2 regions of the Endozoicomonas sp. ALD068 genome follow, and region 2 is predicted to be linked to the other one. Evidence: predicted binding sites of a transcription regulator. Region 2 holds the regulator's gene; the other holds the start of a gene.
The links. The regulator LexA, encoded in region 2, represses DNA repair genes until DNA is damaged. The targets are predictions, from matches to a motif close to TACTGTNTANNTANACAGTA.

Region 1: a site for LexA is predicted at 1,216-1,235, ahead of ACO6V5_RS01245 (DNA topoisomerase III). Genes of this name have one in related genera too.

Annotation. Positions count from the first base shown of each region.
Region 1 is NZ_JBLYNU010000004.1:315,388-318,807, forward strand. It holds gene ACO6V5_RS01240 (hypothetical protein) at 1-1,177, shown strand, start outside; gene ACO6V5_RS01245 (DNA topoisomerase III) at 1,308-3,236, shown strand.
Region 2 is NZ_JBLYNU010000004.1:1,912,729-1,916,148, reverse strand. It holds gene ACO6V5_RS06825 (serpin family protein) at 1-384, shown strand, start outside; gene lexA (transcriptional repressor LexA) at 782-1,384, shown strand; gene ACO6V5_RS06815 (SulA-like leucine-rich domain-containing protein) at 1,511-1,999, shown strand; gene ACO6V5_RS06810 (hypothetical protein) at 2,026-2,268, opposite strand; gene ACO6V5_RS06805 (PTS sugar transporter subunit IIB) at 2,446-2,751, opposite strand; gene ACO6V5_RS06800 (DUF6586 family protein) at 2,880-3,374, opposite strand.

The DNA.
Region 1 (3,420 bases), 1.6 Mb from region 2:
AGGTTATGATTTGTGTCAAAATCTTACAGAGTGCTCCATTAAAACAGAACAACATAAGTTCTCTATTGCTACGCCAAGGTTTGGTCTGGGTGAACTGCACCTTGGGTTACCCTTTAACTCAGAACTGATCGAGAAAGTTGATAATTACGAAATTTCAGACGACAAAACGTCAACTTCACTGTACAAAGATTTAAAGCAATTACTGCAAGATAGGCCATGGCTGGGACTTGCTCTTACGGGTCATAGTGATTTGGATACTCAGGCAGAAGCTATTCAGAACGTGTCGTATTATACCGCTTATTACGACGATGAAGCCTTCTTGAAAGAGTATTTGGAGATTATCAGAAGGATAGATCCGGGTGACATAAAAATTGTTACCGACCTTAAATGGTCAATGTTATCAACAGAGTCCTTTAAAGAAATGCTCAGTGAACTGGGTTTTGGCAATGTTCATTACAAATCAAACAGTGCATCAAATAGCTATTGTCAGCGCACAACCTCTGAATATAAAAAAATAACGTATAGCGATTGTGACCCTACTGTCTCTGAATATAGAAAAATAACGTTTATCGATTCTGGTTTTATTGATAACGACAATGCTTACAATGCTCTGGCTTACTTCTCTCAACCATTAACCCTGGTTACAGGAGATATCAACCTGGCCAAAGCCATCACAATGAATAAGATTCCTTTTTACCAATGGCGTCATTTTCAAACTCAGGTGAACGAACATCTTCAATCACTCTGGCAAGGCACAGGCCTTGAGTCATTTTTCGTGAATGACTATCAGCCAGAAATAAAGGCAGCAGCACTGAATCAATTTAACCAGGACTCACCGCTTCGTCGTCAGACAAACAAGCAAATCATTAAGGCAAAAAACGCCATGCCTGATCTGCTGGATGTTGTATGGCTGGTCCACTGCCCCAATGCTGAAGTTTGGCGTCTCGATACACAAGTTAAGAGAAAGTTGGTACAGGGTGAGAACAATGAATTATTTGATGAAATCAAAAACACAGAAAGCAAGGATATTCGTGATATTTTGGCAACCAAGGTACTGATTCAGCACATATTCGATCAGAATACCGGTTATGATAAAGAACAGCTTGACGAATTCTTCAAGTTAATTAATGACTCAAGGCTCAGGGAGTACCTGCTATCATTGCTGAACGTATATTGAACCAACTGGCCAGATACTTGAAAAAGGCTGAAGCCTTGGGCTGTCTGCTTATTCAGGGCTATGATACGGCCAGAAAGAAACTTATTATAGGCAGCTGTACCATTGATCTGATGTAACTTTTGTTGACCTGATGCGTTTAATCATTGCTGAAAAACCCAGTCTGGGCAGAGCCATAGCCGATGTTTTGCCCCGCCCCCATAAACGACAGGATGGCTACATAGAGACCGCATCCGGTGATGTCGTCACCTGGTGTATAGGCCACCTGCTGGAGCAGGTTGAGCCTGAACAGTATGACCCTGCCTTCAAGCAATGGCGTTTTGAACATTTGCCTATTGTTCCCCAGCAGTGGCAACTGCAACCACGAAAAAACACTCGCTCCCAGTTATCGGTGATTCGTAAGCTGTTGAAAACGGCTGATGTCATTGTTCATGCCGGAGACCCGGACAGGGAAGGGCAGTTGCTGGTCGATGAAGTGTTGGATTATCTCAAACTTTCACCAACCCGCAGAAAAAGTGTCCGTCGTCTTTTAGTGAATGACTTGAACGGTCCGGCAGTTAAGAAAGCCTTCGATCGAATGCAGAGCAATTCTGATTTTGTACCTCTTTCTGTTTCCGCTCTGACACGCTCCCGTGCCGACTGGCTCTATGGTATCAATTTAACCCGTGCCTATACCGTTCTTGGCAAAAAGGCAGGTTATGGCGGTTTGCTTTCTGTCGGTCGGGTACAGACTCCGGTTTTGGGTCTGGTGGTGCGAAGGGACGAAGACATTGCCGATTTCCAACCCAAACCTTATTTTGAAGTCTTTGCCCTGCTGGTGACTGACCAGGGCGAGTGTTTCAAGGCCAAATGGCAACCCAGTGAAGCCTGCCAGCCCTGGATGGATGACGAGGGCCGTGTACTTGATCGTCGACTGGCGGAAAATGTTGTCAGCAGGATTCAGGGCAAGGAGGGGACAGTCACTAAGCTGGAGAAGAAACCTGGGAAGGAATCGCCACCGTTACCCTATTCACTTTCCGCTCTTCAGATTGATGCTGCCAAACAGTTAAGGATGAGTGCCAAGGAAGTGCTGGATGTCTGTCAAAAGCTTTATGAGCAGAAACTGGTGACTTATCCCCGATCGGATTGTCGTTATCTGCCTGTGGAGCATTTCAGGGAAGCACCGGAAGTGCTGGGCGCGATACGAAGCAATGATGAAAAACTGGCCAGTGCTGTGGACGGTGCATTACCCGACCGCAAAAGCAAAGCCTGGAATGACAGCAAAGTAAGCGCACACCACGGTATTATCCCGACCACCCGAAGAACTGATCTCTACAAAATGGGTGACCGGGAGCGCAACTTATATGGCCTCATCGCCAGACAGTATGTGGCACAGTTTTATCCGGATCACCGGTTTTTAGCTCGTAAAGTCAGTGTCACCCTGGAAGGCGGGCAATTCACGGCCAGCAGCAGGGAGGTGCAGGAAGAAGGCTGGAAAGCCATTTTTCCCCGCAAGCCGTCCGTCTCTGAGGATAAAGAGGACGGTCAGAGGTTGCCGGAATTGCACAGGGGGCAGGCACTGCTCTGCAAGGATGCGGATTTGGCAGAAAAGCAAACTCAGCCACCCAGACCTTTCACCGACGCCACTCTGCTGTCGGCCATGACCGGTATTGCCCGCTATGTTAAAGATACCGGGATCAGGAAGGTGCTCAAGGAGACCGACGGTCTGGGTACCGAAGCCACCCGGGCAGGCATTATAGAATTATTGTTCAATAGGAAATATCTTACCCGTCAGGGTAAAAACATTCATGCTACAGAGACCGGGAAAGCATTGATAAAAGCTCTGCCCGAGCCTGTCAGTCGTCCTGACATGACCGCCCGCTGGGAAGCCTCACTGAATCAGATTGTAGAGAAAAAAGGCTCTTATCAGACTTTTATGAGTGAGCTGGAACAGCATCTGGTTCAGTTGTTGCGGGAGGCCGGGCACTCTGGAACCATTAATGTACAGGGGTTGCCTCCGGTATCGCCAAACCGCTTCAAGAAGAAAACCCGGCGTAGAAAAAACTCTCCTCGAGCCTCCTGACAAAGATCCCTGAGTGTGAACGAATTCAGCGTTCCGTTTCTGCCTGGTAAGATGTTTGTCCAAGAATTTTCAGTTTCTGGCAAAGGCTGTGTTAGAGTGCCCCAGTGGTTCTTTTGATCCTACACGGGCAGATTCGTTGGGCTGACTCAGCCAACGTTTCTGGGATGGTTGACTATGAATTCGA
Region 2 (3,420 bases):
ATGACTCCTATCGAAAATTATAAAAATTACAGAAAAATAGATGAACCCAAAAAAGACGAAAAAATTATTGAAGAAACTATTAACTCTATAAAATATATGTTACCAGATGATGAATCTATTGATGTGAGTAAACTAATATACCATAAGTTTGATCCGAAAGAGGATTTTAATATCAAAAGTGCCAAAGCAGTTAAATCCAGATTAGCTATCCATACTGGTAGTAAGGATAATGCCCTTGATATCAGAGAAAGAATATTAGAATGGCTTGATTACAAACATGTAGATTTTGTTAAAGTTTGGCATGGTTTTGATGGCTTTGAAGTAGAAGTTTCAAATGATGCCTGGGATGCACTGCGGAAGAAATTAACTTCTACACAATCATAAATAAAATGCCAAATCCGGAGATTAACCACCTCCGGATTTTTTATTAAAAAAAGCTTCAGGGACTCAGCTTGCGAATTTCAGCCAACAACTCATCACTATGGTGGCAAAGCATGCCTCACCTGCACCATTGACGACCCTCTTGTCAGTTTTTGCTGGCCTGAACATAAGTACCTAACCAGTTGGTTTCGCATATTCTGGACGGCGGCTTTTTCCACCCTTCTGCGTTCCAACTCTGGTTGCGTAGCTAAGGCTACGCGCCCGTCGTTGCGCCTTGAAGGATGAAAAAATCCACTCGCCAGAATATGCGAAACCAACTGGCCAGGTATTTAATAACTTGCCACCACAAAAATACTGTATATAATCACAGATACTGTATAAAAAAACAGATTGAGAGACCATGATCAAACTGACTAAACGGCAATCCGAGATACTGGACCTGATCAAATCTCATATTGACGAGACAGGTTTCCCACCCACCAGAGCCGAAATCGCCAAGACCTTCGGCTTTCGCTCACCCAATGCTGCCGAAGAACATCTCAGGGCACTGGCCCGTAAAGGCGCTATCGAGATTACCCCCGGCGCCTCCCGCGGTATCCGTATTCCGGACAGCCAGCCTGAAGGCCTTCCGATTATCGGACAAGTTGCTGCCGGGAACCCGATCCTCGCCCAGGAACATATCGAAGACCACCTGATGCTCAATCCCGCTTTCTTCACCCCATCGGCAGACTTCCTGTTAAGGGTAAAAGGAATGAGCATGAAGGACATCGGGATTCTTGATGGTGACCTGCTGGCCGTTCACAAGACAACAGATGTTCGAAACGGTCAGGTTGTCGTCGCCCGGATTGAAGATGATGTCACCGTGAAAAGATTCGAGAAACAGAAAAACAAAGTATTGCTGCATCCGGAAAACGACGAGTTCGAAACCATAGTCGTTGATCTCACTCAGGATGCCTTTGCCATCGAAGGTTTAAGCGTCGGAGTCATCAGAAATCAGTCCTGAGACGGAATAAGATGAGCCTGACCATTACCAGAGACACTACTCACAACAGGCAGCTGTTGTTAAAGGCCCACTACGCTGAAGTGCGAATAACAAACAGCGTCCGGGCTATGCCAGAAGGAAGAATTTATGCTGTACCGAACCAGCAGTGAAAGGCACAATTTTTCAGCCCCAAGCTACCAGACCAATACAGTCTGCATTAACCCCTCGCGCCTAGAAAAGACTTTATCAGGAAAAACTGAAAAGTCTCTGAAGCCCAGTATTAATGAACTCATTCTTTCAGGTCAACCCTGGCAGGCAGAACAACTCCTGACGCCCATGCTCAGTCAGCTGTCCACTGACAGTGAACGTTGGTTGACCCTGATTCTGGCAGATGACACCAGAACCCTGCACTGGTTAAAGAATTGCGACTTAAATCATGACAAGGTGCAAATCTTTAGCTCCAACAATATTAATCAGACATTGGAACTCACCAGGAAAGCGCTGGCATCCGGAACCAGCCACACTGTCATCAGCTGGCTGGGGCATTTGGATAAAGGGTGGCTAACTAAGCTTGAAAGCGCAGCCAGGAATGGACAGTGTCAGGGGCTGGCTATTCGCAGTAGACAGGTTGCATGATGCCCGTCATTTTCATGAAAATGGAGTCAGTGCAGTACTCTGTTCTCAGGAATCTCTTCTTCAGAGGATTGCGGACGAGTGAGTTCAGCAACTTCACGCATGCCAGCATCAAACATGACCTTTGCCACTTGCAAATGGTCCCCTTCAAGATACTGTTTGGCTTCCTCTGAAAATTTCATAGTCAGCAGGGGCTCACCCTCGTCGTCACTGCTTCGCAGAACAATCTCTCCTGTTGGAAGTTCCACAATTTCCAAAAACGATGCAGCCATATTTCGTTCCATAAATAGCGTATAAGAGGGAGAAATCATGCAGCATTGTGACTTATGATGCAATAGGTCAGTAGAGAGTAATGCAAAGTGTTATTGCAGACTGGAAAGTAAAAACCCTTAAAAGAGCTGCAGCTTTTGCCCCCGTATTGCAGCATACACACGATAAACTGGAATTAATCAGGCTGTTAGCGACAGAGCAAAGCCCAACACTTTCGCACCATTCATCGTGCCATAATCAACAGGGCTGATCGCCTCAACCGGAACAGCATATTCGGCAGCACGCAGCTTGAGATCATTCAACATATATTTAACCTGAGGACCCAGCAGAACAACATCGAAACAGGCTACCTGTTCATCGAAATGACTAGCGCCGAAGGCTTCAACCTCGACTTCTTCACTCCGACTTTCAGCTGCTTCGCGCATTTTCTCCACGAACATGCTGGTAGACATACCTGCCGAACAGCACAGCATGATCTTAGTCATAAGATACCTCTGATCAAATTGAACAACAGCCATAAACAACAGAGTTCTAAACATTCCCACAATCATGCACGGTTTGAATCAATCCAGGCACACTATTATGAGTCATGAATCAGATCTAAAAAATCTAATCACCATTCAAGATTGAAATTTCTAAAGTGCCCTACCAACTCCTTGAGGGAGGCAAGAATACTCTTGGCACTTTCTGGCGTCTTAATACCTTTGGTGACTTCACTAGTATCCGAAGCAATCATAATCATACTGCTATTACTTGAATATGATTGTATATTACCATTAGCATTAAAAATATCGTCATAAGCTTTAAGTAAATCTGCCAGCCAACTGTCCGATGACTCCAGCTGCTTTAACTGCTCGAGTTCAGACACTTCTGCAGGTTGCTCATCCATCAATCTGCAAGCATCTTCCAGAGACAGCAACCGGGTCAGCTGCTCACCGTAGGGAGACAATATCTCCGCCAGCATCGAGGAATAGGCTTGACTGGCATGCATCAGAAATGCCTCTCGAAAAGCCTCCTGCTCAAAAGCTTCTGCTCTTTCCCAGGCATCCAGCTGTAAACGGGCATAGTGTAATTTTTTGTTGGTATGGGAACGCCACTGCTCAGACATAATCTTTCTCAAAAATAAAAAGACCTCCACGGATCTCTGTGAAGGT